DNA from 2 places in the Cupriavidus sp. WKF15 genome. Region 2 is predicted to be linked to the other one. Evidence: predicted binding sites of a transcription regulator. Region 2 holds the regulator's gene; the other holds the start of a gene.

Region 1 (15,484 bases), 520 kb from region 2:
CGGTGCGCGCGCGGCATCGGCAGTGGGCTGGTAGGCCTGCGTCGCGACCGAGCCGGCGGAGGGCCGCGACGGCATGCCGTCCGCCGGCGATGCGTCCTTGCTGTAAGAGGAGTGCGAACCCGTTCCCTGACGCACCCCCTGTTCGGCCGGCGCGTGGCTGTGGGCGACACGCGGGTTGCCCGGTGCAGCGAGCGCTTCGGCGAGCAGTTGCGATGCGGGAATGGTCGGGCCGGGGGCACGCGGCAGATCCGGCGGTGCCGAACCGCTGCTGGCCGATGGGCCGCTGTAAGTCAGCATCGGTGCATCCGGCCCGGCTTTGGCGCCTGGCGGCAGGAACGGTGCGTTGGGCTGGGCCGGTTGCCCGAGCGGCGCTTGCGGCTGCTGCAGGATGCTGGCCAGCGGGCGCGCACCCGCGACCCACTGTGACAGGTGCGATTCGTAGAACAGTCCGCTCTCATCCACCAGCGCGGCCAGTGCGGTCGCCACGGCCGCGCTGCTGCCCGCCGTCGGCGGTGCCGGCAGCACGGGGCCGGCCGAGCGCAGGGGCTGGGGAGGCGTGCCATCCATCAGCGTCAGGATCGCGCGCGCGGCAAAGCTAAGGGACTCGCGCGTGGAGGCACCCGGCAGCAGCGTGTTCTGGCCAGGCTGGCCGTTGGCGGCCCTGGCTGCCTGGCTGTTGCGGATGGCCTGGTCGGTCGAGTTCTGCACGCCCGACTTGGACGCGTCCAGCACGGGTTGGAGCAGCGCGACCTTGTCGAGCGTGGAGAGACCCGTGCGCAGTTGCTGTGGATCGAGCGTCTGGGCGGAAGTCAGCCCGGGAGGGAGGAGGATGCCGGTCATCGGGCCGGAACAGACGATGAGGCGGGCACCGGGGCCCGCCAGTCAGGACCTTATGCGGTCGCGCCGTAGGCGGCCGACAGCTCGAACTGGCGGCGCGAGCTGGTCAGCAGGCTGCCGATGCGCCGGAGTTCAGGCACGGCCAGATCACGGATGCGTGCGTCGTAGGTCAGGATGCGGTCCAGCAACTGGTAGCGGCGCATGCGCTCGGCGTCGGAGAACGGGGCTTCGTGGTCGAGCTGGCGCAGCCGGTCGACAAGTGCCAGGTAGCCGCGCTGCTGCTCGGTGACGGTATCCCAGTCTGCGGCTTGTGCGGCTTCGAACATGCGGCCAGACAGCACGAGGATTTCCTCGTAGCAAGTGACGATGGGGGAGAAGTGAGTCATCTCAGTTGCCTTGCAGGGCAGGTTGGTGGTCCGCCTGCTGTGCAGCTTCGTCGATCTGTGCCCAGGCGGAGGCCAGATTCTCCAGCAATGCATCGACTTCGTTGAGCAGCGCCACATCGCTGCGCAGGTTGGCCAGCATCAGCCGGCGCACCATGTATTCGTACAGGGATTCGAGGTTGGCGGAAATCTCGCCGCCTGCCTCATGGTCCAGCACTGCGCGCAGGCCGTTGTCGATGATCTCGATTGCCTTGGAAATGGCGTTGCCCTTCGCCACGATCTCGCCGGCTTCCATGTGGAACTTCGCCCGTGCGATGGCGGCGCGGGCGCCGTCATACAGCATCGTGATCAGCTTGTGCGGACTGGCGCTCATGGCGCCGGTCTGGACGCCTACCTGGGCGTAGGCGTTGATGGCTTGGCGGGCGAACATGGATTGGCTCCCGGGGCGGTTACTTGTTCGAATTGCTCAGCGCGGAGAACTGCTGCGTCAGGTAGCTGCTGGTGCGGTTCATCTGGCTGACCAGCAGGTCGAGCTGGGTGAACTGGGCCTTGTAGCGGTCCATGGTGGCGGTAATGCGGTCCTGCGTGCTGTTGTAGTTCTTTTCCAGGTCTTTCAACGTCTGCGTGATGCCGTCCTGGGCATTCTTGAGCGTACCATTGGTCTGGGTCAGCCCGTCGACATAGTCGCTCACCCGCTTGCCGATGCCACCGGTGTCCGTCGTGCTCGAGAACATGGCGGTGACACCGCCCAGGTTGGTGTTGAGCGCCTTGGTCAGCTTGGTGTCGTCGAGGGACATGGTGCCTTCCTTGGCATCGAACTTGATGCCGATGTCCGCCAGCGTGATAGTGCCGCCGTTGCCGTTCGGCATGGTGCCGCCAAGCATCGAGCGCAGGCGCTGCTGGATCGAGCGCAGCGTGCTGTCGCCGGTCAGCGCGGCAGACGTTTTTGCTGTCGTGTCGAACGCCGTCAGCGTCTGGGCCGTGCTCTGGATGTTGTTGTACGCCGTGACGAATGCCTGGATTGACGACTTGATGGAATCGTTGTCACGCGTGATCGTCAGTGACGTGGTGCCGGTCTTGGTCAGGCTCATCGTCACGCCCTGCGCGGCGTCGACCACGGTATTGCTCTGGCTCACGACGTCGATGCCGTTGATCTTCAGCGTGGCATTGGCCGGCGGTACCTTTTGCTCCATGGCGTTGCTGGTGGCCGTCGGGGCAGGATCAAAGGCAACCAGGTTGTTCAACTCGGTGGTTGCCGACGATACGCGCATGGTGGCCTGCGTACCGGTCTTGTCCGAAGTCAGGACCAGGCGGTAAGGCGTGCTGCTGCCGTCGTTGACGATGCTTGCCGTGACGCCGATGCCGGCTTTGTTGATGGCATCTCGGATATCGGCCAATGAGGCGTTGGCGGCAATGGTGACCTTCTTCGTGCTCGTCGGCGTGGCCGTTGCGTCGGTGGCCAGCGCCTCGCCGAAATCGAACACGATATCGCCGCCACTGCCTGCAATCGCAGTCTTCTGGTCCGCAACCCCGCCGCTGACCAGCGATTGGGCCGTCGCAAGCGTGCCGACGGTGATGCTGTAGTTGCCGGGCACTGCATTGGACGCCGTAGACACTGATATGACGTCGGTCGAACCCACGGTCGCCTTGACGGCGGCAAAAGTGGTCGCGTCGGCGAGCTTCTTGGCGGCGGCCTGGTAGGCGCTTACCACGCTTTGCACCTGGCCGAAGGCTGACAGCTTGGCCTGGTAGCTCTTGGCCTGCGCGTTGATGGCATCGAGAGGAGCCTGCTCGGCAGTTTGCAACTGGGAAAGCAGGGTGTTCAGGTCCAGATTGGAGCCAACGCCGAGGGAGGAGATCGATGCCATTTTTTTGTTACCTCTTCTTCAACTGATGTTGCTTTGCGTGGTGGCCGCGCTTACACGGCCTGGCTGACGAACAGCCCTTGCAGCTTGTCCATGGCGCGCGCAATCCGCAGGACTTCCACGGTGGGCATCTGCCGGATCAGTTCGCCAGTTTCCTTGTCGACTACCTTGGTGATGACGCGGTGAGTGATGTCGTCAATTTCGAAGCGAAGACTGATTGACGTGGACTTCAGCACGTCTACCAATTCCCCAACTGCCGCTGACGTCTCGGCGGGTACGCCGGAAACTTTCGTACGCTCGGCATCGGGCTTGCGGGCACCACCGCGCGTCTGGGTGTCTGCCGCAACCGGTGTGGCAATGGCGCCTGTGGGCACTTCGGATGGCAGTCGCACTGCGATCGGGGTCACTGTCGGGGAAGACGCCATGGTTTGCTCCGTCCGGTTTGGCGTGGTTCAACGTCGGAAACGCTTTGCAGGCAGTGGTCTGCCTGCAAAGCGCTCCCGGCAAAAAAGGCCAGGCCTTGCGGCCCAGCCTTTTTTGCCAGCGCAGTTGCGATTAACGCAGCAGCGACAGCACGCCTTGGGTGGTCTGGTTGGCTTGCGCCAGAACCGACGTACCAGCTTGTTGCAGGATGTTCGCGCGGGTCATGTTCGACACTTCCGTTGCGTAGTCAGCATCCTGGATGCGCGAACGCGAGGACGACAGGTTGGTCACGGTCGTGCCCAGGTTGGCGATGGCCGAGTCGAAGCGGTTTTGCACGGCACCCAGCGAGCTGCGCAGGTCATCAACCGTCTTCAGTGCGGCGTCGATCTTGGCCAGCGGCGAAGCGGTAGCAGCGCCAGTAAACTCTGCATTGGCGGCAGTAGCACCGTTGGCGCTCAGGTTGATCGTCGTCGCAGTCTGGTTGTCGTTCAGCGTGCCGGCCGCGCCGCCATCCGCCAGTGCAGAACCTGCAACCGCGTAGTTTTTGTTCTGGATGGTGATGTAGCCAGTAGCGGTACCACCGGCGTTTGCACCAACCTTGACGAGCATACCCGTTACGGCGGAACCAGCCGAATTGCCGTTGGCTGCATCTGCGACGGTGATGTCAACGGTGTTTAGCTTAACAGCGCCCGTGGTCTGATCGACGGATGCAGCATAGTAGTCGTTGCCGCTCTGGACGACGTAGTCGCCAGTTCCAGTAACATTGCGCAGCGACAGCGATCCGGCGTTGACGCCCAGCGAGGTGGCAGCGGCCGACAGGTCCACATTGACGGCAGCCGCGGCGCCGCCGGCAGCAACGGTGGTAATCGGGTTGCTGACGCTCAGGCTATTATTGGCGACAGTGAAGCCATTCAGGCCCAGGGTGGAGGAGTCGATCTGCTTGAGGTCGATCGAAATGGTTTCGCCGTCGTTAGCGCCGACTTGAATCGACAGTGGCTTGGCGCTGCTCGACAGAACCTTCACACCATTGAAATCGGTCTGTTGCGAAGTACGGTCGATTTCAGCCAGGCGCTGGGTGATTTCGTCTTGAATCGACTTCAGGTCCGACGACGAGTTCGAGCCGTTGGCAGCCTGCACACTCAGTTCACGGATACGCTGCAGGTTGTTGTTTACTTCAGTCAGCGCGCCCTCGGTCGTCTGCGCCAGCGAGATGCCGTCGTTGGCGTTGCGCTGGGCTTGGGTCAGGCCGCGGATGTTGGCGGTGAAGCGGTTCGCAATGGCTTGGCCAGCAGCGTCATCCTTGGCGCTGTTGATGCGCAGGCCCGACGACAGGCGTTGGATCGCGGTGTTCAGCTGCGATTGCGAAGCGGTCAGGTTGTTCTGAGTCATCAGAGACAACGAATTGGTATTAATGACTTGCGCCATTTACGACTCCTGTATGCAAAGTTTTTTGGCATTCCGGCTGCTAGCCGTAACGTCGGCAGCCTGCTTTGCAGGGCGTAGAGTGCCTCCGTTGCTTGGGTTATCGACACGTGTCCGGAAAGGTTTAGAGTGATCTTTTCGGTGGATCGCAACAGAGGGGCGACTGCGGTCTGGGGCGCCCTGGGTCGCCGCGCGGGGTAACGGTGCGCTTTATCGCCGCCGGCGCTTGCGCGGCATATAGATAGGCACGAACCCCGGCGCCGTATCGGCTTCGGGCGCAGGCAGGGCTTCGCCCCCGGCGCCGGCCGGTGTGATCATGGCAATGGCGTGCTTGTATACGACAAGCGGCTTGCTGTCGTGCACGTCCTTCGCGAGCATCAGCAAATAGTCGTCCAGGGCGATCACCACGCCTTGCAGCCGGGTGCCATTGCACAGATAGACGACGACCGGAGCGCGGCTGACAGCATGGGGCGCAAGTTGCTGGTGCTGCAGCTTCCGGCTGTTTCGCGGGGGCCTGGTTTCCTTCTTCACAACGACTCCGGAAGAGCCCGCATGGGTTCTGGCGGCTGATGGCGGTCCGCCGACTACTAGTACTGTTAACTAGTATGGTCCTGTCAGCGCGATGGGCGAAACATTCGCTCCCGGTACCGGCAACAGGCGCAGGCCCCGTGTGCGCCGCGGCGTGCGCCGGATCCGGACGTGGGTCCTTGTCTTTCACGCGCTTGCCGGCGACCGGTGCGGCCAAGTGAGAAGGGGAATACTTCAGGGACGAGAGTAACAAATTTTTACAAACACCGACGGATCGATTCCTCGTCAATGAGCTAGAGGTTTTGCTCTAGATAATTGGTTGCATTTTCTAACTCGTTTGAGTTAGAGGTCTGTCGACCGAGGCCGACAGACCGGCCGAAGACTTCCTGAAATGCTTACAAACTGGCAATTTGCACATAAGTGTGCACTGACATAGGATGATCCCGAAACTCCGGACCCAGGCCGAACGGCGCCGAAAAGTGGCTTTCTATGCGCATTCAATTGGGGCCTTCACTGATAGAAGCGGGATTTACACCTCATGTAAGCACGTTTATATTCATACCAGAGCTAACTGGCTCTGAAGCAGTCCTGGAAAGCCTACGAGCACCCCGCGCGTGGGCTTCTTTTTTTGGGGCCCACATCGAACTGGCTACGCCTCTCGGTGCACCGCGGCTGTGTGACCGTCGGGATGCCTGGCAGGATTAAAAGGCACAGTCCAAGGCGCCCATCGGACGAAATGCGGGCACTTTCCCCCTCAATTCCAAATTCCCTTCAAGAAGTGTTCGGTCATCGCCGATAGGCAGCCGTGCGGCGGTTGTCAGCGGCAACGATCCCGTGCGCGCACACGACAAGAAGATTGATCACGGAATGTCCGGAGGGAGTGAGATGGCCTGGTTGAGAAACCTTGGCATAGGGACCCGCCTGTCCCTGGCCTTTACGCTGGTGGTGCTGCTGCTGGTCGGTGTCGCGGTATATGGCGTGGCCTCGCTGGCGGGCATGAATGCCTCCATGCACCTGACCGTGGAGGGGCGCCTGCTCAAGGTGATCGACCTGGGCCACGTCAAGGAAAATGCGCTGGAAATCGGCGTGATGGTGCGCGATGCCGCCCTGACCGAAGATTCCGCGCTGGTCCAGCGGAATACGCAGCGTATCGACGGCATGCGCAAGGAGATGGGCGGCACGCTCGATGCGCTGGGCAAGCTGATCGCGGCTTCCGGCCGTGCCGACCTGCAGAAGACCTTTTCCGATCTAGTCACCGCGCGCGAAGGGTATAACGGTCAGCTGGACATGGTGCTGCGCCAGTTGGGCTCGGGCGAGTTCGCCGGAGCGCGCGCGGCGCTGGTGGCGACCCTGCCCGCGGCGCAAGGCCCCTATTTCGGGAAGCTCGACGAGATCATGGCCGGCGGCCGCAACCTGTCCCTGGCCGCGGTCAAGCAGGCCGACGAAGGTTTCGCCTGGGCCCGCAACGTGCTGCTGGGCCTGACGGCGCTGGCGGTGCTGCTTGCCGTGGTGATGGGAACGGCCATCACGCGGTCGATCACCGGCCCCGCGCGCGAAGCGCTGGAGGCCGCCGAGGCGCTGGCCACCGGCAACCTGCGCCACGCGTTCCACGTGCGCAGCCGCGATGAAATGGGCCGCATGCTGGCGGCGCTCGAACGTGCCTTCCGCCACCTCGCGGCACTGGTGCATGGCATCCAGCAGGCGTCCGGCTCGATTGACGGCGCCACGCGCGAGATCGCCCGCGGCAACACCGACCTGTCCCAGCGCACGGAACAGCAGGCGGCTTCGCTGGAACAGACCGCAGCCTCGATGGAGCAGCTGACTTCCACGGTCCGCCAGAACGCCGACAACGCCAGGCAGGCCAACCAGCTCGCGGTCAATGCGTCGGATGTGGCCAGCGAAGGCGGGCGCGTCGTGCGCGACGTGGTGCAGACCATGGACAGCATTTCCAAATCGTCCACGCAGGTGGCGGAGATCACTGGCGTCATCGAGAGCATCGCGTTCCAGACCAATATCCTGGCGCTCAATGCCGCGGTGGAAGCGGCGCGCGCCGGGGAGCAGGGCCGCGGCTTCGCGGTGGTGGCCTCCGAAGTCCGTAACCTCGCCCAGCGCTCGTCGGCCGCGGCCAAGGAGATCGCCGAGCTGATCGGCGGCTCGGTGCGGCAGGTGCAGGACGGTGCACGCCAGGCCGAGCAGGCCGGCAAGACCATGGACGACATCGTCGGCGCGGTGCGCCGCGTGACGGACATCATGGGCGAGATTTCCGCGGCCAGCTCGGAGCAGACTTCGGGCATCGAGCAGGTCAGCCTGGCCGTCACGCAGATGGAAAGCATGACCCAGCAGAATGCCGCGCTGGTGGAGCAGGCCGCCGCCGCCGCGGAGAGCCTGATGCAGCAGGCCGGCGGCCTGGTGAGCGAGGTGGGCCGGTTCGACGTCGCCCAGAACTCTGCCGCGGGCCATGCGTCGGCCGCCGCCACGCCGGCCCGGCAGCTGGAACCCGCGCCGGCGCCGCCGCAGCCGGCACCGGCAGCACGTGCCGTACCGGCACGCAGCACCCGTGCGCCAGCCGTGCCGGCGGCGGTGCGTCCGCCAGTGCAGCGCAAGGCGACGCCACAGCCGGTGCTGGCCAGGCGCGCACCTGCGCAGCCGGCAACACAGCGCCAGCCTGTCGCACGTCAGCGCCAGGAACCGGTGCTCAAGTCCGGGGCGCGCCGGGTTGCGGCGCCCAGCCAGCCGGCCATGGCCGATAGCGGCGACTGGGAAACCTTCTGACCCGGCTGCGCCGGGCGCCGGGCATCTGCGGGGCAGCGCCGGCGCCAATGTCGCAAAACGCCTACAATAACCGGTCTTCCTGATCTTCGAAGCAAGAGCAGGCCGGTCCACCTGGCGCAAGCGGCGCCCCGCGCGGCCGCCATGCCTGCCGCCGCTGGTGCCGATGACCGCAGTTCCCTCCGAGCCGCCCCGCGCGGCAAATGCCCCGCCTCTTTCCTCGTCGGCCGCAGCGACTCAGCCGCCGGTGATGCAGATCCTGTTCGGCCTGATGCTCGCCATCCTGCTGGGCGCGCTCGAACAGTCGATCGTTGCCGTGGTGCTGCCCGAGATCGCCGTGCAGCTGCGCGGCTTCGAGGACATGGCCTGGGTCATCTCCGCTTACCTCGTGGCCTCGACCGTGGCCACGCCGATCTACGGCAAGCTCTCGGACGTGCTGGGCCGGCGCTCGGTCCTGTCCTTCGCGATCGTGCTGTTCCTGCTGGCCTCGGTGGTCTGCGCGCTGGCCCAGACCATGCCGCAGCTGATTGTTGCGCGGATCCTGCAGGGCCTGGGGGGCGGAGGGCTGATTTCGGTGTCGCAGGCCGCCATTGCCGACGTGGTGCCGCTGCGCGAGCGCGGGCGCTACCAGGGCTACGTGAGCGGCGTGTGGGCGGTAGCCAGCATGGCCGGGCCCGTGATCGGCGGCTACCTCGCGCATTACCTGTCCTGGCGCTGGATCTTCTGGATCAACCTTCCGCTTGCCCTGCTGGCGCTGGTCGTGGTGCGGCGCGCGCTGCGCTTCCTGCCGGCCGGTGGCCGGCGCCATCGCATCGATTACCTCGGCGCGCTGCTGTTCGGTGGCGGGCTCAGTGGCGTGCTGGTGTTCCTCACACGGTTGGGGCAGGGCCAGTCGCCGCTGCGCACCGATTCACTTGCCCTGCTGGTCGCCGGGGTGGCCGCGCTGGCGCTGTTCCTCTGGCAGGAGCGGCACGCGGCCGACCCGGTGATTCCGCTCGCCATGCTGCGCGTGCCGACCGTGGCCATCTGCTGTGCCACGCTGTTCATCTGCTTTTTCCAGCTGATCGCGATGTCGGTGCTGCTGCCGCTGCGCTTCCAGGTCGTGGGCGGCGCGCAGGCGGATGCTGCCGCGCTGCGGCTGGTGCCGCTTACGCTGGCGATTCCGTTCGGCGCGTTCGCGGCGGGGCGGCTGATGTCCTGGACCGGCCGCTACAAGCCGCTGCAGATGGCGGGTGCCTGCGTGGCGCCGCTGGCCATCGTGGCGCTGGCCTTTGTCGACCCGGTTGCGGTATGGCTGAGCGCGCTGGTGATGGTGGCCCTCGGGTTCGCCATCGGCCTGCAGTTGCCGAGTGGCCTGGTTGCCACGCAGAACGCCGTACCGCCGCAGCAGGTGGGGATTGCCACGGCGCTGACGTCGTTTTCGCGCATGCTCGGCGGGGCGGTGGGCGTGGCGGTGCTGACCACGCTGCTGATTGCACTGTTGCGCCACGGCGGCATGACGGTGACGGACTTGTCCGGCGGCGAAGACGTGCTCATGAGCATGTTCCACCAGGCGCTGGCGGCCGACACGCCGCCGGCAGAGGCGGCAGCGGTGCGCGCAGCCGCCGAGCGCGCGTTCCGGCTGCTGTTCCTGCTGAGCGCGGCCGTGTCGCTGCTCTCGCCATTCCTGGTCGTGCGCCTGCGCGAAGCCACGCTGCGCGGCAGCCCTGCCGCGGCCTCGGCGGCGGCCGAGTAGCCTGACGCCGGCTCAGGCGCCGCGCGCCACCCGCCGCCGCGCGCGCGCGGCCAGTCCCGCACCGAGCGCCCAGCGCAGTGTCGGCGCCAGCACGCGCATTCCAGCCAGCGACGCGGGGCGTCGGATCGACGGGCGATCCAGGTTCAGCATCTGGCGCGCCCAGTCGGGCAGCAGCGCAATGCCCGCGTAGGCCATCACGCGCACCGCCGGGACCAGCATCGGGTTGGCGACGGGTAATTTCATCACGAGCCGCGCTACCTCGCGCGTGCGCGCGCTGGCTTCGAGCTGCGGGCGCATGGCTTCCAGATAGGCCGCCACCGCCGCGCGCGAGCGCGGGACGGCGGTGGCGCCGAGCCGTTCGGCAATCTGCGCAACCTCGTCGTAGTAGCGGTCCTGCTCGGCCTCGCTCAGTGGTCCCACATAGCGCAGGTAGCCGGCCAGGAAGCTGGAGACTTCCGCCACGTGCACCCATGTCAGCAATGCCGGGTCGTCGGCGGCGTAGGGCCTGCCGTCCGGCGCGCTGCCGCTGACGTGCGCGTGGATGCGCCGCACGCGGTCGATCAGTGCCAGGGCGTCCGCGCGGCTGCCATAGGTCGTACCCGCGATGAACTGCGCGGTGCGCCCCAGCCGGCCCTGCATATCGGCGCGAAAGGTCGAATGGTCCCAGACGCCGGCCAGCGCCAGCGGGTGCAGCGTCTGCATCAGCAGGGCGCTGACGCCGCCGGCGAGCATGGCCGGGAAATCGGCATGTACGCGCCAGCAGATCGCGTCGGGGCCAAATAGCCCGGGGTCGCCGGGCGGGTTGTCGTAGTCGAGCGTCAGGCCTGAGTTGCTGCGCGTGAGTGCGCGTACCTGCGCCCCGGCCGTGGTGCGCAGGCGGCTGGAAATGCGGTCGAGATACTGGCCCTGGCGGCGACCCGCCGCCGGATCGGTGGAAGTTGGCAAAGGTGGCTGGATGCGTTGCGAGTCACGGTCAGAATACACGGGAAGACGCGAACGTGTAGGTCCCACCGCGCAATCGCCGTGGCCGGTGCAGGTACAAAAGAACAAAAAGAGCCGGAATCCCGAAGAACTCCGGCTCATTCAATTCCCGGCTTCTGGCAACACCGCATGTTGCTGCCCGCCCGGAGAAACATGGCGTTGGCACCGGATCGGCGCCCATCAGCCATCACGGCTGGCGTTGACCGCCCGAGCCTCCCTGTCCCTGCTGATGGCCCTGCTGCGAGCCCTTGCCGCTTTCCTGCTGCTGCTGGCCGCTACCCTTGTCCTGATTACCCATTTGTCCGCCGCCAGAGCGTTGGCCCTGGTTGGAACCCTGCTGGCCGCTGCGTTGGCCGCTTTGCGACTGCTCCTGCTGCCGCTGGCCCTGTTGACCCTGTTGGCCCTGCTGCGATTGCCCCGGCTGCTGTTGCTGCTGTCCCATTGCTGTCTCCATAACGCGGCGAACTGCCGCGTGAAGCTTTGCCGCAAGCCGCATGCCAGGCCCGGCGACGCCGCTGGTGGCGGGATTCCGCTGGATGGCGGCGACGGCTTGCCTCCGGATTTACAAAGCGCTGCTCTGATTTACACAGCCACGGGCCGGTTGCGCAGCCGGCACCGCGCCAGGCGCCGGCCGGCTTTCCGGAACCCGCAGGTACGGCGTTTGCAGAGAGGAACCTTGAGGACTGCTCCACGCCATGTCGCGAAAGCAGCGCACGCGCTGGGGTGGCAGTTCCGGTCACCTTGCAAGGAGAGAACCATGCAAACCAGCCGACCTACCGCTCCGATGCTGCGCCAGGCCTGCCTGGCGGCTGCACTGGCGGCCGTCGCGGGCAGCGCTTTCGCGCTTGATTCTGGCGGTTTCCTGCGCGCGGCCGTCGACACGGCCGCGCCGCCGCCGGCCAATTCCGCGCCGGGCATGCCGGGAAGGGCAGAAATCGACCGCGACACGGCGCCGCCGGCCCGCCATGACATGGGCGCCGACAAGGCCAAGCAAGCCGTGACGGACAGCGCTATCACCACCAAGATCAAGACCAGGCTGCTGACGGCCAAGGACCTGAAATCCACGGGCATCCACGTCAAGACCAAGGATGGCACGGTCAATGTGAGCGGCACTGTGCCGAGCAAGGAACAGCACGACATGGCGTTGGAGACGATCCGCGGCGTCGAGGGGGTAACGTCGGTCAACGACAGCCTGAAGGTGTCGTCGCGCTGACTGCGCCGATCAATGACTGGCGCCCGGTCGGGCGCCAGTAGCCACTACGGAGCCGAGCCAGTGGCGCAGGCTATGTGTGCTTCTATGCGTGCTTGCGTCGCGCGGGGCTCCGCGTAGTGGAGGATGACTTGCCCGCGGCGGCGTGGGTAGGCCGCTTAGCGGACGCGCGGCTGCCGGCCGCATGCCTGGCAGCGCCTGCATGCTTCTTCGCCGCGGTGCCCCGCGTGGTCTTGCGCGGCGCCTTCGTTTCCGCTGGCTCGCTTCTGGCGGTCTCTCGCTTGCCGTGGTGATCCAGGCTCTTCTTGAGCAGCGCCACCATGTCGATGACCTTCGCACCCTGGCGCGGCGCTTCCGCTTCTTCGGCGGCTGGCGTGAGCTGATGGGTGTGACCCGTTTCGATCTTTTCCTCGATGCGCGCCATGAGGTCGTCGCGATAGGTATCGCGGTACCGCTCAGGCGACCACGCCTCGCTCATGTCCTCGACCAGCTTGACGGCCATGCCGATTTCGCGCGCGTGCGCGCCGCTGGCCTTGGCGCGGGATGCTTTCGGCAGCTTGAGGTGCGGGATCGGCAGCACTTCGTCGGCGAAGCGCAGGGTGTTCAGCACCAGTGCATCGTCCTCGACGAGCATGGCGGCCAGGTGCTGCCGGTTGCGCAGCACGACCAGCGCGAGTGCTGCGCGCCCGGTGCGGCGCATGGTTTCCAGCAGCAGCGCATAGCCGCGTTCGCCGCGCTTGTCGGGTTCCAGGTAATAGGGCGTGTCGAAGTAGTAAGGAGGAATCTCGCCGGTGGGCACGAAGCTCACGATATCCACGGTTTGCGTGGCTTCGACATTGGCTTGCCGGAAGTCCTCGTCGCTCAGCACGACATACTCGCCCTTCTCGTACTGATAGCCCTTGACGATGTGCGCCTTGTCGACCGGCTTGCCTGTGCTTTTGTTGATGCGCTGGTAGCCGACCGGTGCCATGTCGCGCACGTCGAGCAGGTCGAGGTCAAGCGACTGGCTGCGCGATGCGGGTCGGAGCACGACCGGGATATTCACCAGGCCGAAGCTGATCGCGCCCTTCCAGATGATGCGTGACACGATAGGTCTCCCTGGCTCAAGCTCAAGCGCCCGCGCGTTGCGGCGGCGGGGGCGGAAGGTCGCCCGGTGGCGGGTCGATGACGGGTTCGGGCGGCCCCGGCGGCGGTTCCGGCGGCGGGACTTCCGGCTTGCGCGAAGGGATGTCGGGATCTGGGGTGGTATGCATGGTCCGGGACTCCAGGTAGTGGCTGATTGGTGCGGCGGCCGCGTCAGCCGCCGGGCTCCTCGAACAACCGGGTCAGGGCGTCCAGGCTGGCCGGCTTGACCAGATGGCGGTCGAAGCCCGCTTCCAGCGCGCGGCGGCGGTCCTCCGGCCGGCCGTAGCCGGTCAGCGCCACCAGCGTGGCGCCGCGCATCTCAGGCAAGGCTCGCAGCCGCCGGGCGGTCTCGTAGCCGTCCATGGCGGGCATGCCCAGGTCAAGCAACACCACATCGGGTTTGACTTGCGGCGCGCGCGCGACGGCGCTCTCTCCGTCCGCCGCCGTGACCACGGTGTGTCCCAGCGTGCGCAGGGCCATGCTCATCGCTTCCAGGGCGTCGGTGTTGTCGTCCACCACCATGATCACGCGCGGCGGACCGGATGGCCGCGGCGTCATGGTGTCCGCCGGATGCCAGTTCTGCCATGGCTCGACGGGGAGCTCGACGATGAACGTGCTGCCTTCGCCAGGGCCCGGGCTCTCGGCCCGGACACTGCCGCCGTGCAGCCGCACGAGTTGCTGCACCAGCGTCAGGCCGATGCCAGGGCCTTCCAGCACGGCAGGATGCGTGCCAGCGGTATCCGATGCGCCGCCGGCACCGTTCTCTGTACCGGGCTCACCGGACTCCATCGGTGCCAGCGGATCGAACAGCAAGCGCTGCAAGGGTCCGGTCAGGCCCATGCCGTTGTCGTGGATGCGCACGGCGACGCGTCCGTCGACGGTTGTCGCGCCGATGCTGATCTGGCCGCCGGCCGGCGTGTAGGCAGCGGCGTTATGCAGCAGGTTGCTGAAGATCTGGGTGAGCCGGACCATGTCGCCGCGTACTGGCAACGGCTGTTCGGGCAACGCCAGGCGCAGCGTGTGCCGCTGCGCTTCCAGGACCGGCCGGACGGATTCGACCGCGGTGTTGAGCGCGCCGCGCAACTCGACCAGGTCCTGCCGCAGCGTAATCGTTCCCTGATTGAAGCGGGCGATGTCGAGCAGATCGTCCACCAGTTGTGCCAGGTGCCTGAGCTGACGGCCGATCACGTCGCGCGCGCGGAACATGTCCGCGGGCGTGGGGGCGGGTTGCTCCAGCAGGTCCACGGCGCTGCGCATCGGGGCCAGGGGGTTGCGCAGTTCGTGCGCGAGCATTGCGAGGAACTGTTCCTTGCGGTGCTCTTCGCCCCGCAACGTGCGCCGCGCGCGATTCTGGGTGGTCACGTCCTGGCAGGTGCCGGCCACGCGCAGGGCCGAAGTACCGGCCCGATGCAACGGGAAGGCGCGCGCGCGAATCTCGCGGATGCCGCCGTCGGCATGCATGAGCTGGAATTCGATATCGAGCCTGCCGTCGCCGAGCATGGCGGTAAAGGCGCTCGCCACGCGCGCCCGATCCGACGGGATCACGCGGTCAAGGCAACGTTGCGGGGCTTCGAGCAAGCTTTCAGGCGACTGGCCGCACAGTTCCGCCAGGCGCGGACTGACGAAAAGCAGGCGACGCTCGCGCGCGTCCAGCAGCCACACCACGTCGACCAGCGATTCCGCGAGCTGGCGGAACATGTCCTCGTTATCGTGCAGAGCTTGGCTGGTGCGGTGATAGGCATCTTCCGCCTGGCACAGGCGCAACAGGGAGTGGATGCTTGCGACCAGTTCCTCGGGCTCCGACGGCTCGGCGATGAAGCTGTCAGCACCGCACTCGAGCGCCTGCACGCGCTGCACGGAACTGGCCAGTGCGGGTGAGGTCAGCAGGACCGGCGTGCGCGCCAGGATGGGATCGGTCTTGAGCCGCCTGCAGACTTCAAAGCCGCTGATATCGGGCAGCTCCAGTGCCAGCAATACGAGCGCGGGCGCATGCTGGCGCACCAGCGACAGCGCAGCCTGGCCGGTAGACGCTTCGATCACCGAAAAGCCAGCCCGTTGCAGGATGCTGCTCTTGACGTAGCGCGCTCCCTCGCGATCCTCGACGTTCAGAAGGAGCGGGCCATTGCGGGAGGCGTTCGTGTTCATGGCCGCCAGCCTTCGCATCGGGGCCATGCGACGCTCAAGACGCTAAAGACTGCAAAAACTG
Region 2 (15,484 bases):
CATCTACCGGAGCCTTCAAAGTGGACAAGAGCATCAAGATCCTTGTGGTCGACGACTTCCCGACCATGCGTCGGATCATCCGCAACCTGCTCAAGGAACTGGGCTTCAACAACGTCGAGGAAGCCGAGGACGGCGCCGCCGGCCTGGAGAAGGCCAAGGACGGCAGCTTCCAGTTCGTGATCTCGGACTGGAACATGCCCAACATGGACGGCCTGAGCATGCTGCAGGCGATCCGCGCCGACGCTGCCATCGGCAAGACCCCCGTGCTCATGGTGACGGCCGAGGCCAAGAAGGAAAACATCATTGCCGCGGCGCAGGCCGGCGCCAACGGCTACGTGGTCAAGCCGTTCACCGCCGCTACGCTGGACGAGAAGATCACGAAGATCTTTGAGAAGCTGGGCGGCTGAAGCCAGGGAGCGCCTCATGACTCCGACTATTCCGAATGATTCCGCCGAGCAGCTGATCCATCGCATCGGCAACCTGACGCGGATGCTGCGCGACAATATGCGCGAGCTCGGCCTCGACAAGGAAATCGAGCGCGCCGCCCAGGCCATTCCCGACGCACGCGACCGCCTGAACTACATCGCGGCCATGACCGAGCAGGCGGCGGAACGCACGCTTAACGCCGTGGAGCTGGCACAGCCGATCCAGTCCGGCCTCGAGCAGCAAGCCGAAGCCCTGGACAAGCGCTGGGACGCGTGGTTCGAAACGCCGGTGGAGCTGGCCGACGCACGCACGCTGGTGCTCGACACCCGCGCCTTCCTGACCGAGGTGCCCAAGCAGGCCCGCGCGACCGGCACGCACCTGCTGGACATCATGATGGCGCAGGACTTCCAGGACCTGACCGGCCAGGTGATCAAGAAGATGATGGACATGATCCGCACGCTCGAGCATGAACTGCTCCAGGTGCTGATCGAGAACGTGCCGAGCGAGCGGCGCACGGAAGTGCAGACGGCCACGCTGCTCAACGGCCCGCAGATCAACCCTGAGGGCAAGGCGGATGTGGTGTCCGACCAGTCCCAGGTGGATGACCTTCTGGCCAGTTTGGGCTTTTGACGGCGCCGCCTGGTTCCTCCCTCTCCCGCAAGCGGGAGAGGGAGCACCCAACTGGTACGGGTAAGGTCCGTCGTTATCTGACGCGTCCTCGCAGCCCGAGCGGTGCGGCTCTCTTCTTCTCGAGCTAAAGTCGGCCTGCACGGCTGCCGTTAACTTCCCGCCGGTGCTCATTTTCCAAACAGCACCGAAATCCCCCGCCTTTTCCCCTGAATGCCCACACGGGCACGCTTCGATAATCCTCGCTGACCCATGGCGGCTATTGCGTGCCGCCCTGACCGTCCTGTCACGGAGCGTGGATGTCCGAAGAAAGCGATCTCGAGAAGACCGAACCCGCCTCAGCCCGGCGCCTCGAAAAGGCGCGCGAGGAGGGGCAGGTCGTTCGCTCGCGCGAGCTGGCCACGTTCATCATGCTGATGACCGGTGTGACCGGCCTGTGGACGCTCGGCGGCGTGCTGGGCCGCACGCTGGACGCAGTCATGCGGCAGTCCCTGCGCTTCGAACCTGCCACCGCGTTCGATACCTCGCGCATGCTGTCGCGCTTCGCGAATGTGATCTGGGAAAGCCTGCTCGCATTCCTGCCCTTGCTGCTGCTGTTCGGCGTGGCTGCCCTGGCGGCGCCGTTGCTGACCGGAGGCTGGACCTTCTCCACCAAGGCGCTGGCGCCCAACTTTGGCCGCATGTCGCCGCTCTCGGGCCTGGGCCGGCTGTTCTCCGAGCATTCGCTGGCGGAACTGATCAAGGCCATCGCCAAGTCCTTGCTGGTTGGCAGTGTCGGCGCCTGGGTGGTGTGGCACCGGTTGCCCGACGCCATCGCGCTGATGAACGCGCCGGTTCAGGAGGCACTGCTGCACATGCTGGACATGGTCCTGCGCTGCTGCCTGCCGGTGGTGCTGTCCCTGCTGATCGTGGCCGCCATCGACGTGCCATGGCAGTTCTGGGAGCACTTCAAGAAGCTGCGCATGAGCAAGGAAGAGGTCAAGCAGGAGAACAAGGAAAGCGAAGGCGACCCGCATATCAAGGGCCGCATCCGCCAGCAGCAGCGTGCCATGGCGCGGCGCCGGATGATGGCGGAAGTACCCAAGGCCGATGTCGTGGTCACCAACCCCACGCACTTCGCCGTGGCGCTGCGCTATGAGGAAGGCCGCATGGGCGCGCCGCGCGTGGTGGCCAAGGGTGCCGACGAAGTCGCCGCGCGTATCCGCGAACTGGCGGCCGAGCACCGCATTCCGCTGATGTCCGCGCCGCCGCTGGCGCGCGCGCTGCACCGGCACGTGGAACTGAACCAGGAAATCCCGGCCGGCCTCTACACCGCCGTGGCCGAAGTCCTGGCCTGGGTCTATCAACTGAAACACTGGCACTACTCGCAGGGCCCGCAGCCGTCGGCGCCCAGCGATCTCCTGGTGCCCGATGAACTAGCCGTTCCGGAAAGCCGCGCATGAACGCTCTGAACTCCCTGTTGAAACTGCCGGGCCTGCGCAACGCCGGCCAGCTGAAGGCGATGACCGGGCCGCTGCTGATCATCATGATCCTCGGCATGATGGTCCTGCCGCTGCCGGCCTTTGTGCTGGACCTGCTGTTCACATTCAATATCGCGCTGGCCATCATGGTGCTGCTGGTCAGCATGTACACGCAGAAGCCGCTCGATTTCGCGGCTTTTCCGGCGGTGCTGCTGTTCACCACGCTGCTGCGGCTGTCGCTCAATGTGGCTTCGACGCGCGTCGTGCTGCTGGAAGGCCATACCGGCCCGGACGCGGCCGGCAAGGTGATCGAGGCATTCGGCCACTTCCTGGTCGGCGGCAACTTTGCGGTCGGCATCGTGGTGTTCGCGATCCTGGTGGTGATCAACTTCATGGTGATCACCAAGGGTGCGGGCCGTATTGCCGAGGTGGGCGCGCGCTTCATGCTGGACTCCATGCCCGGCAAGCAGATGTCGATCGACGCCGACCTGAACGCCGGCCTGATCAACGAAGAGCAGGCCAAGAAACGCCGCGCCGAAGTCGCGCAGGAGTCGGATTTCTACGGCGCCATGGACGGCGCCAGCAAGTTCGTGCGCGGCGACGCCGTGGCTGGCCTGCTGATCATGTTCATCAACGTCGCCGCCGGCATGGTGGTGGGCATGGTCCAGCACGACCTGGACTTCGGCACCGCCGTGCACAACTACACGCTGCTGACCATCGGCGACGGCCTGGTCGCGCAGATCCCGGCACTGGTGATCTCGACCGCGGCCGGCGTGATCGTATCGCGCGTGTCGAACGAGCAGGACGTGGGCGAACAGCTCACAGGCCAGCTCTTTGCCAACCCGCGAGTGCTGTACCTGACCGCCGGCATCATCGGCATGATGGGCATCATTCCCGGCATGCCCCATATCGCCTTCCTGCTGCTGGCCGGCGGCATGTTCTGGGTGGGGCGCCATCTGGCGCGCCGGGCGGTCGCCGCCGAGCAGACCAAGCGGCGCGAGGAGCGCGCGCCTGCGGCCGTCCAGGAATCGACGGAAGCCAGCTGGGACGACGTCACGCTGGTGGATCCGCTCGGCATGGAAGTGGGCTATCGCCTGATCACGCTGGTGGACCGTGCGCAGGACGGCGAGCTGCTCGGCCGCATCAAGAGCATTCGCAAGAAGGTGGCGCAGGAGATCGGCTTCCTGGTGCCGGTCGTGCATATCCGCGACAACCTCGAACTCAAGCCGAACGCATACCGCATCACGCTCAAGGGCGTAGAGATCGGGCGTGGCGAAGCCATGCCGGGCCAGTGGATGGCGATCAACCCGGGGCAGGTCAGCGGCACACTGCCAGGCGCGGTCACGCAGGATCCCGCCTTCGGCCTGCAGGCGGTCTGGATCGACGCCGGCATGAAGGAGCAGGCGCAGGCCTACGGCTACACGGTAGTGGATGCCAGCACCGTGGTGGCCACGCACCTGAACCACCTGATCCACATGCACGCCGCCGAACTGCTGGGCCGCCAGGAAGTGCAGATGCTGCTCGACCGCATTGCCAAGGAAGCGCCGAAGCTGACCGAGGACCTGGTGCCCAAGACCATCTCGCTCACGGCGCTGCAGAAGATCCTGCAGAACCTGCTGGACGAAGGCGTGCCCATTCGCGACATGCGCACCATCCTCGACGTGATTGCCGAGCATGCCCCGAAGATCGGCGACCCTAACGAGCTCACCTCGCTGGTGCGCCAGTCGCTGGGCCGGGCCATCACGCAGCAGCTGTTCCCCAATGGCGCGGACCTGCAGGTGATCGGCCTCGATGCGGGCCTGGAGCGCGTGCTGTCGCAGGCCTTGACCAATGGCGGTGGCATCGAGCCGGGGCTGGCCGATGCCCTGCTGCAGCAGACCCAGGGCGCCGTCGTCCGGCAGGAGCAGATGGGCCTGGATCCGGTGCTGCTGGTGCCGTCGCAGCTGCGGCCGCTGATGGCGCGCTTCCTGCGGCGCACCATGCCGCAGTTGAGGGTGTTGTCCCATGCTGAAGTGCCGGACAACCGCAACATCCGCATTACTGCAATGATCGGCGCGTGAGGAACGCAAGATGAGCGTAGCGAAATTCGTCGCGGCCAACGGCCGTGAAGCCATGCGCAAGGTGCGCGAAGCCATGGGCCCCGACGCCGTGGTGCTGTCCAACCGCACCATCGATGGCGGCGTGGAGATCGTCGCCATGCGCGATACCGATCTCAGTGCCGCATCGGCCGGTGCGCAGGTCTACGTGGCCCCCGAGCCGGTTGTGGCAGCGGCTGAGCCGGCTGCCATCGGTGACCTGCGCGGCGAGCTGCAGTCCATGCGCGCGTTGCTCGAACGCCAGCTGGCGGGCCTGGCTCCGGCGGCCGCTACCGCAGCAGTGGCCGCGGGTGACCCGCTGCGCGAATCGCTGTTCGCGTGGATGGTCGGAGCTGGATTCTCGGCGCAGCTCGCGCGCACGCTGCTGGCGAGGTTGCCGGTGGGCTGCGACCGGCCGGCCGCCATGACATGGATTCGCGCCGAACTCGCCAGCAAGGTGCCTGTGCTCGGCAATGAAGACGCCTTGTTCGACCAGGGCGGCGTGCTAGCGCTGATCGGGCCTACCGGCGTGGGCAAGACCACCACCACGGCCAAGCTCGCGGCGCGCTACGTGCTGCGCCACGGCCCCGAGCGCCTGGCGCTGCTGACCACTGACAGCTTCCGTATCGGCGCGCATGAGCAGCTGCGCATCTACGGCGACATCCTGGGCGTGCCCGTGCACGCGGTGAAGGATGCCGCCGACCTGCGCTTCGCCCTCGCGGCGATGAAGGACAAGCACCTGGTGATCATCGATACCGTCGGCATGAGCCAGCGCGACCGCAACCTGTCCGAGCAGATTGCCATGCTCGCGGGCGTGCAGGCGCCGGTGCAGCGCGTGCTGCTGCTCAACGGCGCCAGCCACGGCGACACACTCAACGAAGTGGTGCATGCCTACCGCCATGACGCCATGCCGGAAGGCGGCGGCGTCGACGGCTGCATCATCAGCAAGCTGGATGAAGCCACGCACCTGGGCTCCGTGCTGGATGTGGTGATCCGCCACCGCTTGCCGGTGTTCTACGTATCCACCGGCCAGCGCGTGCCGGAACACCTCGAACTTGCGAATGGCGCCGCGATGGTCGAGCGCGCCTTTCTCACGCCGCGCCGCGGTTCCGTGTTCGCCGACGCCGACGCCGCGCGCAGGCAGGCAGGCGGCCTGGAGGACGCGCCGGCCCGCCAGGGCGGAGCCGACGACGTGCTGCGTTCGCTGACCGACAGCACGGACGCGCTGAGCCAGTGTGTAAGCGAGCTCAGCGCCGCGCAGCATGGCTTCGACCTGGCACGCCAGCTATGGCAGCAGCGCGCGGCCGATGCGCCCACGCTGCGACCGATGGCGCAGCAGGTGCGCGAGGCCGTCTGCCGCGACGTGAACCGCGAGTGCGACCAGTTCGTGCTGTCGCTGGCCGCCACGCTGCAGGTGCCGGTGCCCGGGCGCCGTGCGCCGCAGTCGATGCTGCATACGCTCTGGCTTGGCGATCGCACCGGCATGCCGCTGGCCGCGACGGTCACGCCTGCCGGCCGCGCCGGCCAGGCCATGGGTGAAGCGGACGCCGAGGCTGCCACGCTGCGCGCCACGCTTGGCGCGGCCCGGCCTGTGGTCCATCTCGTCGATGCGCTGCCGGCGGGTGCTACGCTGGCGCGCTGGCACCAGTCCGGCGAACGCTGGGTGGCCGCCGCGCGCAAGACCGCGCGTGTCCTCTGCGGCGGCTCGGCCTGGAAGCTGGATGCCCTGGCGGACACGCTGACGTTCCACGCCGTGGGCGAAGTCCCGGTGCGCGGCCGCGAAGCCGTGCAGTGGCTGGCAACGGCTGATGTGCGCGTGCCGGAAGGCCCCGTGCGCGGCCGCGGCGCGCCGGAAGGCGGCATCGATGCGCATCTCGTGATCGCGAGGACGGTCGACTACGCCTCGGGCGAGCTGCTCGAGACGCGCTACCTGCTGTGCGATCCGCAACTGTCGGGGCAGGCCGCTCATGTTGCGCGCTGGTCGCTGTGGGCTGACAGCGCTGAAGCCCAGCTCCGCACGCTGCGCCATGCGCTGGATCATTTTGCGCAAGATGGCGAAGGCGCCAGCGCTGCTGGTGGCGGCCTGGCCGCGCTCCAGCTCGGGCTGACCGCACTGCGCCTGGAACACTCGCCGACGGCCACCGCACCGGCCTTCCTGGCTCGCCTGGCAGGCCGGACTGGCACGCGTCAGCCGGGCAGTGCGGCGGTGGCCGGCCCGGTGCTGAACGAAGGCATGGGCCGGCTGCTGGCCTTGCTGGACGTGCTGGAGAACTATCCGGGGCGACAGTCTGTCGACACCGCCGTCACCCCTGACGCCGTCGACAACGCCGATGCCGGTGTTGCCGCCGGTTCCGCGGAACCGGTGGTGCCATCACAGGACGATGCGATGACCGGGCTGCCCCAGCTCATGGCTCCGGGAGTGCCGTCGTGAGTACGCTCGCGATGGACCAGGCGGAGAGCCTGCGACGCATGCTGGCGCCGCGCGTGATGCGCCGGATCGCCGTGGTGGGCAGCGAACAGGGTGCCGGCGCGACCACCATTGCATCGGGCCTGGCGCAGGCATTGGCGATGCAAGGCGAACGCGTGCTGCTCGTCGATGAAGCCACGGCAGGCCACGCCGTGCGGCTCTCTGGCGCGGAACCCGCCGGAACGCTCGCGGACGTGCAGGCGGGACGCCTGACGCTGGAGGCAGCGCTCGGCGTGCGCCCGGCCGGTGCTGTCGCGGTGCTGCCGGCTGGCCAGGCATTGCCGAACGGGGCCCAAACCATGGCTTCGCTGTCCGGCTTTCGCACTGTGCTGCTCGATGCCGCGACGGATGCCGATGGCGCGCTCTCGGCGCTGGCCGGTGCCGCACACAATGTGCTGGTGGTGATGCGCCCGGAGCTGGCCTCGATCACCGCGGCCTATGCCTGCATCAAACGCCTGCACCATCTGTACGCGTGCCGGCATTTTCACCTGATCGTCAACATGGTGGCCACCGAGGCCGCAGTGCAGGCGATTACCGGGAACCTGGCACGCACGGCGCGGCAATACCTGGGCGTCGAGATCAGCAGTGCTGGCTGGCTGCCGGCGGATCCGCTGGTGACCCGCAGCGTGCAGCTCGGGCGCTGCGTGGTCGAAGCCTACCCGGCCGCGCCAGCCACGACCGCGTTGCGCCGGGCCGCCAGTGGTGTCGGCGCATGGCCATTGCGCGCCGAGCCGGCCGCGCCGGCGGCACAAGCAGCCGTGGCGGCCTGACGTCATGACCGTTCGCAACAGACAACGCCCCTGACTCGCCGGCCCACCGCGCGGGCAGGCTTTGCAAGCAAGCATTCACGAGAATTCCACCATGTACACGATCCAGGGAAAGCTCGAACAGGCCGACGTGGTCAAGACCCACGCGCAGCTGGTGCGCCGCATCGCGCTGCAACTGGCCGCCAAGCTGCCGGCCAGCGTGCAGATCGATGACCTGATCCAGGCCGGCATGATCGGCCTGCTCGATGCTGCCAAGCGCTATGAGGACACGCATGGTGCGCGTTTCGAGACCTACGCCAGCCAGCGTATCCGCGGCGCCATGCTCGACGAGGTGCGTGCCAACGACTGGCAGTCGCGCAGCCTGCGCCAGTTCACGCGCCGCATCGAACGCACGCAGCGCGGCCTGGAACAGAAGCTGGGCCGCGCGCCGCTGGATTCGGAAGTTGCGCAGGAACTGGAGATGCCGCTGGGCGAATACCAGACCGTACTCAACGAGGTCTATGGCTGCCAGCTCCTGCACTATGAGGACTTCGAGCGCTCCGGCGAAGAGGACTTCCTCGACCGCCACCTTGGCGTCAGCGAAGACGGCAATCCGCTCACGCACTTGATGGAGAACGGCATGCGCGAAGCGCTGATCCGTGCCATCGACCGGCTGCCCGAGCGCGAAAAGCTCGTGCTGTCGCTGTGCTATGACCAGGAACTCAATTTGCGCGAGATCGGCGCGGTGCTCGAGGTGACCGAATCGCGCGTCTGCCAGATCCGCGGACAAGCCATCACACGCCTGCGCAACCAGTTGCGCGGGCTGCTCTGATGCGTAGCCAGGCGGCCATCGGGCGGGTTGTCATGCATGCCATGGCGGCCGCGCTGGCTGCGGTCGCCACCGATGCGCGGGCGGCACCCGAGGCCGGCACGCGGCATACCTGGAGTGCGTCGGTCAACGGACCGGCGCTGTATGGCCGTGGCCAGCGCACCGTTTCTCCTCCCATCCTGCCGAGCGGCAACCTGCCGCAAGCGGAGGGCGTCATCACCTCGGTACGCTGGCGCTACAGCTTTGTGGGGACACCTCCTGCGGACCTGCAGGCGTATCTTTGCAATGCCCAACGCTGCGTGATGCTGCCGCAGTCGGAGGGCCAGACCGATGCCTTCGATGGCGACGACGCGACGCAGGGCTTTGTGTTTGCTTTCCGGTTGCCCGGACAGGGTGCGGTAGCACCGGTACTGCAGGGCAAGAGCAATCAGGTGATCGTGGGATTCCGGTAGGAAAGACTGCCCTCTGGCCTTCCGGCAGTGCGACGGTTCGGCGGCGGGTACCACGCCGGCGCCGGTGTGACGCCCGGGCCCACATCACATTAGCCTCCTGCCCCAGCCCGGAATGTTCTGTTTCCATGCCTCCGATCATTCGGTAGCATGTCGCCATGCTGTCTCGTGACAGTGTTCACGGCTCTTCGTAGCCACTTCGTAGCCAATCTCTTCCGTCATGATCCCATCGGATCCTGCAGGGCGTTGCCTCCTGCCGGGAGGGCCCGGTCACTGGCTTCAGTCGGCAATGTGCTGCGGACACGGCTGAATGCATTGGAGGAAGAAATGGAAAGTCAAGTTGCCGACGTGCTGATCATCGGCGCCGGACCCGCGGGCTCCGTGGCGGCCGGGCTGCTGCGTCGCCAGGGTATTGGCGTGCTGGTGCTGGAGAAGGAAACCTTCCCGCGGTTTTCCATCGGCGAGAGCCTGCTGCCGCAGAGCATGGAATACATTGAGGCGGCCGGCATGCTGCAGGCCGTAGTGGAAGCCGGCTTCCAGTACAAGAACGGTGCCGCGTTCGCGCGCGGCGATCGTTATGTCGATTTCGATTTTCGCGACAAGTTTTCGCCCGGCTGGGGCACCACCTACCAGGTACAGAGGGCCGACTTCGACCACGTGCTGATCCGGGAAGCGCAGAAGCAGGGCGCCGAAGTCCGCTTCCGGCACCAGGTGACCGATGTGGATGTGTCGGGCGCGCAGCCGGTGGTGACCGCGCGCGATCCCGACGGCAACAGCTATCGCGTCACCAGCCGTTTCCTGCTGGATGCCTCGGGGTTCGGCCGTATCCTGCCACGGCTGCTGCAGCTTGAATCGCCGTCGGGCTTTCCGGTGCGCAGCGCCATCTTCACGCATGTCGAAGACCGCGTGATGCCAGGCACGTTCGACCGCAACAAGATCCGCGTCGGCATTCATCCGCGGCATGTCGACGTCTGGTACTGGACCATTCCGTTTTCGAACGGCCGCTGTTCGTTGGGCGTGGTTGCGGAGAAGGCTTTCCTCGACGGCTATGCAGGCAGTGACACGGAACGCCTGCAGGCGCTGGTGAACGAGGATCCGGCCCTGGCGGGCCTGCTGGCCAATGCGGTCTGGGATACGCCTGCGCGCCATATCGCGGGCTACGCGGCGAACGTGAAATCGTTGTGGGGCAAGGGCTATGCACTGCTCGGCAATGCGGGTGAATTCCTGGATCCGGTCTTTTCCTCGGGCGTGACCATTGCATTCAAGTCCGCAAGCCTGGCAGCCGGATGCATCGCACGCGAGTTCGCCGGAGAGACCGTGGACTGGGAGGCTGAATATGCGCGGATACTGAAGTCAGGCGTCGATTGCTTCCGTACGTTTGTCGATGCCTGGTACGCCGGGAGTTTCCAGAAGCTCGTCTTTCATCCCAATGCGACGCCCGAGGTGCGCCGCATGATCTCATCCGTGCTGGCCGGTTATGCGTGGGATCGCTCGAATCCGTTCGTCAGGGACCCGCAGCGAGGGCTCGGCGTGCTCGGGCAGTACTGCGACGACTGAACGCCGCCGGCTTCAGCCGCTGGCCAGGCTAACGCCGCCGACGCCGGCGGCTGCCTTGCCATTCTTGCCGTACAGCCCCGAATCGCCGCCGCTATGCTGGCGCAGCACGTTGATCGCTTCGCGCGTGTGGTCCAGATGCGCGGAAACAATCGCGCCATTGAGCTGGTTGCTGTCGCGCGCGCCGCGCGCGGCGAAGATCAGCTTGCGCCAGGCATCGCCAACTGCCGGGTCGATATGGCGGCCGAGCAACTGGCCCTGCGGGCCGGGGCGCAGTCCGAGCGCGCCCATCTGGGCTTCGCGCGCGGCAACCTGGCGCGAGAGTGCCTGACCCAACTCCACCTTGCGTGTGAGCAGCCCGCTCAGGGACTGGAAATCACCGCTCTTGAGGGCTTCGCGCTCTTCAGTGAGCAGTTGGCCGAACGCCGTGACGGCTTCGGTTTCTTTCTGCAGGCTCTGGATCAGGGGCTGGCTCATGGCTGGCGGGTATCAGTGGACGTCGCCCTGGCCCAGTTCGCGCAAGGTGGCGAGCAGGCCATCGGCGATCTTGCCCGGGTCGATCCTGATCCGGCCTTCGGCGATGGCCTGGCGGATCTCTTCGACCTTGGCGGTATCGATGTCGTCATCGGTTTCGTTGGCCAGGCGGCTGCCGATTTCACGGACCTGCGCGGCCAGCGGGCTCACGCTCACGCCGCTCGAGGTGGCGACGGGAGCACTCTGTCCGGCCTGCGGCCGCACAGTGCTGTCCGCAGCCGGGGCGTCGGCCGGCCTGGACGAGGTGGAGTGGTTGATCTTCACGGGCGTTCCTTGCTGGGTTCCATTGTCATTACGGACGCCTTGGCGAAATCTTTAGGGAAATCTCGCTACGACGGCAGGATTGGCACGCATTGTCGCACGCCGGCCAGCCCCGCATCCCAGTGTCCAGCGGTGCACTTTCAGCCGGTCACTGCAGGACGACGGTGTCGCCGCTGCGCACCAGGCCGCTCACGACTTGCCCATTGCGCAGGCGGATCTGCACCGAATTGCCAATGGCCGCATCGGCCAGTACCTTGCCTTCACTGGTGATCTGGAAGGCGTCGCCCTCCACTGCGACGGTGACCGTCTGCCCCGACTTCACGGCAATCGACTTCTTCAGCAGGTCGCTGCGCATCGGCGAGCCCGCCGCGATGCGGTTGGCGGTCACGGCGCCGACGACCTGGGCCGGATCGGTGATCACAGCCCGGGGCAGCGTGGACAGGTCGCCCTGGCGCACTTCCAGGTCCGCCGGCGTCACCGGCTCGCCGGGGCCTAGCGCGCGCACGGCGACGTAGTAGTCGGACAACACCGACACGCGTGCCTGCATATAGCGAATCCACGGCCGCTCACCACCGCAGCGCACGCCTACCGAGACGCGGCCCCACGGCGAAGTGCCCGGCGGCAGGAACGGGTCGGGCGATACGCACTCCGGCGCGCGACCGCCTGACGGCGGCTGTACCTGGACGCTGGCCTTGCCTGGCAGGCCGGCAGTCTGGCGCAGCAGGAACTGCTCGACCGATGCGCGCACCGGGTCTTCCGGGAATGGATTGGTCGCTTGTGCGGCGACCGGGTTGGCCTGTGCCGGCGCGGCCATGGGCGCGCCGGCCATGGCCGACAGGACGCCTCCTGCCAGCAGGGCCAGCGCCGGCCTGATGGCGGCGCGATCGATTTTCTTCATGTCTTCATCCCAGCAAGGACGATGTGCGGCAGTCACGCGCCGATTCAGCCGGACCCGCGGCCGCACGCAAGGAAACGGGTCCCATTGTAGGTAGGCGGCGCCAGGCAAGCCCTGCGAATTGCATGGATTTCCCGTCCTTATTCATCCGATTGGCGTGACAGGGGTGAACCTAAGATGCGATCCCTGAAGAAGGTCGCCCTTCGTCGTTTGCCTGAAGTTTGCTCCACACGGAGATGCTTACATGATTGACAGACTCGACGCGGCATTTCGCTTCCAGCAGGAAGCGCTGAGCCTGCGGACCCAGCGGCAGTCGGTGATTGCCTCCAACATCGCGCATGCCGATACCCCCGGCTACAAGGCTCGCGATTTCGACTTTTCGAGCACGCTGGCGCAGACCATGGAGCGCGGCCACCGTCCTGAAGGCGTGTCGTTGTCGACCACGTCGGTGCGCCACTTGCCGGCGCAGGCCCCCACCCGCGACGACGCCGATCTGGCCTACCGTATTCCGCTGCAGTCGAGCGTCGACGGCAACACCGTCGAAATGGATACCGAGCGTGTCGCCTTCGCCGACAACTCCGTGCACTTCGAGTCGAACCTGACCGTGGTGAGTTCCAAGATCAAGACCATGCTGGCCGCAATCCAGCAGTAAGCGCCGGAGAAACGCATGCCAGCAATGAACATCTTCGACGTCGCGGGTTCGGCCATGGCTGCGCAGTCGCAGCGCATGAACGTGACCGCGTCCAACCTGGCCAACGCCGACAGCGTGGTCAGCCCGGACGGCCAGGCCTACCGTGCCAAGCAGGTCATTTTCGGCATGGCGCCCACGCCGGGCCAGAGCGACGTGGGCGGCGTACAGGTGCGAGGCGTGATGGAAGACCCGTCTCCGCCGCGCATGGTGCACAACCCCACGCACCCAATGGCCAACGCCGACGGCTACGTGGTCATGCCCAATGTCAACCCGGTGGAGGAGATGGTCAACATGATCTCGGCCTCGCGTTCCTACCAGGCGAACGTAGAGGTGCTGAACAGCGCCAAGAACATGATGCTCAAGACGCTGACCATCGGCCAGTAACGACAACGGAACACTTCAACGCGACATGACTACTACCTCTTCGGTCAACGGCACCAGCAGCACCTCGAGCATCAACAGCACGCTCCAGAGCGGCAGCTCCAGCGCGGCGGATCTGCAGAACAACTTCCTCACGATGCTCGTGACGCAGATGAACAACCAGGATCCGCTCAATCCGATGGACAACTCGCAGCTGACCTCGCAGCTGGCGCAGATCTCCACCGTGAGCAGCATGCAGACCATGAACGCGACGCTGAACCAGCTGCTGAGCCAGGTCAGCGCCAGCCGCGCCATGGATTCCGCGGCCCTGATCGGCCGCACGGTGATGGTGCCTGGTTCGCACGTGTCGGTGAAGGACGGCGTAACGGGCCAGATTGGTGTCGACCTGCCTTCCACCGCCGACTCCGTCACGGTCAGCGTGCTGGACCAGGGCGGCAATGTGGTGCGCACCATCGACATGAAGGGGCAGGTTGCCGGTGTGCACGACATCACCTGGGACGGCAAGAACGATGCAGGCGCGCTGGTGGCCGACGGCGACTACACCTTCAAGGTCAGCGCCACGGCCAACGGCAGCTCGGTGCAGCCAGTTGCTCTGGTCTACGGCAAGGTCCAGAGCATCAGCGGCGATTCGTCCGGCGTGCTGGTCGACGTCGGCAATGGCCAGACCGCGGGCGTGAACGACGTCCGCCGCATTCTCTGATTTCGGGCGGTCCGCGCAGGCGCGCGGCCAGCGTAACGACACTTAGACATATAAAGGATCTACCATGGGTTTCGGTCAAGGTGTAAGCGGCCTTAACGCCGCCGCATCCAATCTGGACGTGATTGGCAACAATATCGCCAACGCCAACACGGTCGGCTACAAGCAGTCCTCCGCGCAGTTCGCAGACGTCTACGCCGGTACCAAGATCGGCCTGGGCACGCGCGTGAACTCGGTGGTGCAGTCGTTCAACCAGGGCAATATCGAGGCCACGGGCCGCTCGCTCGACGTGGCTATCACCAGCGGCAGCGGCTTCTTCCGCCTGACCAACTCGGACGGCTCGGTCTACTACTCGCGCAATGGCCAGTTCCAGCGCCAGGACGACGGCCGCCTGACCAATATGCAGGGCCTGCAGGTCACCGGCTACCCGGCGGGCGTGACCCCGGGCGGCGGCGTGCAGCCGCAGCCCCTGGTGATCAGCAATGCGCAGATGAACCCGCGCGCCACTTCGACCATTACCTCGCAGTTCCAGCTGGACTCGCGTCTTTCGCCGCCGACAAACGCGTTCGCGACGACGCCCGCCAACCCCGCCGCGACGCCTCCGACAGCAGCGGTGATGCCGACCAGCGACATGTTCAACTACAGCACGGCAATGAACGTCTACGACTCGCTGGGGAACAAGCAGCAGGTAACAGCGTATTTTGCCAAGGTCGCGAACGGCGCCGTCACTAATCCGGGACCTCCTCCTGTGACTGCGCCGGCTGTAGCCGGTGGCACTGACTGGCAGATGTACATGGTCGACACGAGCGGCAATGTCTTGAGCGGCTCGCCGGTCACGCTGTCGTTTGACAGCGCGGGGGCCCTGAAGTCACCCGCTGCCGGCGCAACCAGCATCACCATGCCGGCAGGAACCGGCGCCACGACGGGGCTGCAGGCCAAGATCGATTTCACGGGCACTACGCAATATGGCTCCGACAATGACGTCAAGCAGCTGAGCCAGAATGGCTACACCTCGGGCAGCCTGCTGGGCTACTCGGTGAACGCCGACGGCAGCATTACCGGCAACTACTCGAACGAGCAGACCCAGTCGCTGGGCACCATCGCACTGGCCGCCTTCGGCAACGTGGAAGGCCTCAAGCCCGAGGGGGACAACGTGTGGTCGGCCACCAACGCATCGGGCCAGGCCCTGCTGGGCGTTGCGGGCGGCAGCCTGGGCACGCTGCGCTCCAATGCCGTGGAAGCTTCCAACGTCGACCTGTCGGGACAGCTGGTCAACCTGATCGTCGCGCAGCGCAACTACCAGGCCAACGCGCAGACCATCAAGGCGCAGGACACGATCATGCAGACGCTGGTCAATCTATAACTCCGACTGCCTGAGCTGAATCGCTGCCA

The links. Region 2 encodes FliA, which starts transcription of late flagellar genes. Its sites were predicted from a motif close to CTAAAGTTTNNNNNNNNNNNGCCGNTA; they were not measured.
Region 1: CupriaWKF_RS19535 (FliC/FljB family flagellin) is a predicted target of FliA. The motif match lies at 5,032-5,058, and genes of this name have one in related genera.

What each region holds. Positions count from the first base shown of each region.
Region 1 is NZ_CP119573.1:468,592-484,075, reverse strand. Features, by position in the region: gene CupriaWKF_RS19560 (flagellar hook-length control protein FliK) at 1-840, opposite strand, end outside; gene CupriaWKF_RS19555 (flagellar protein FliT) at 891-1,223, opposite strand; gene fliS (flagellar export chaperone FliS) at 1,225-1,650, opposite strand; gene fliD (flagellar filament capping protein FliD) at 1,670-3,088, opposite strand; gene CupriaWKF_RS19540 (flagellar protein FlaG) at 3,139-3,510, opposite strand; gene CupriaWKF_RS19535 (FliC/FljB family flagellin) at 3,641-4,933, opposite strand; gene CupriaWKF_RS19530 (RNA chaperone Hfq) at 5,141-5,461, opposite strand; gene CupriaWKF_RS19525 (methyl-accepting chemotaxis protein) at 6,344-8,230, shown strand; gene CupriaWKF_RS19520 (MDR family MFS transporter) at 8,394-9,962, shown strand; gene CupriaWKF_RS19515 (oxygenase MpaB family protein) at 9,975-10,907, opposite strand; gene CupriaWKF_RS34375 (BON domain-containing protein) at 10,993-12,156, shown strand; gene CupriaWKF_RS19505 (Ku protein) at 12,239-13,240, opposite strand; gene CupriaWKF_RS19500 (hypothetical protein) at 13,263-13,406, opposite strand; gene CupriaWKF_RS19495 (response regulator) at 13,450-15,423, opposite strand.
Region 2 is NZ_CP119573.1:990,130-1,005,613, forward strand. Features, by position in the region: gene cheY (chemotaxis response regulator CheY) at 66-407, shown strand; gene cheZ (protein phosphatase CheZ) at 424-1,056, shown strand; gene flhB (flagellar biosynthesis protein FlhB) at 1,353-2,495, shown strand; gene flhA (flagellar biosynthesis protein FlhA) at 2,492-4,573, shown strand; gene flhF (flagellar biosynthesis protein FlhF) at 4,584-7,019, shown strand; gene CupriaWKF_RS21885 (cellulose synthase operon protein YhjQ/BcsQ) at 7,031-7,825, shown strand; gene CupriaWKF_RS21890 (RNA polymerase sigma factor FliA) at 7,917-8,633, shown strand; gene CupriaWKF_RS21895 (flagellar protein FlhE) at 8,675-9,082, shown strand; gene CupriaWKF_RS21900 (NAD(P)/FAD-dependent oxidoreductase) at 9,407-10,636, shown strand; gene CupriaWKF_RS21905 (flagellar protein FlgN) at 10,649-11,110, opposite strand; gene flgM (flagellar biosynthesis anti-sigma factor FlgM) at 11,123-11,431, opposite strand; gene flgA (flagellar basal body P-ring formation chaperone FlgA) at 11,577-12,326, opposite strand; gene flgB (flagellar basal body rod protein FlgB) at 12,568-12,975, shown strand; gene flgC (flagellar basal body rod protein FlgC) at 12,991-13,398, shown strand; gene CupriaWKF_RS21930 (flagellar hook assembly protein FlgD) at 13,424-14,095, shown strand; gene flgE (flagellar hook protein FlgE) at 14,160-15,455, shown strand; gene flgF (flagellar basal-body rod protein FlgF) at 15,484-15,484, shown strand, end outside.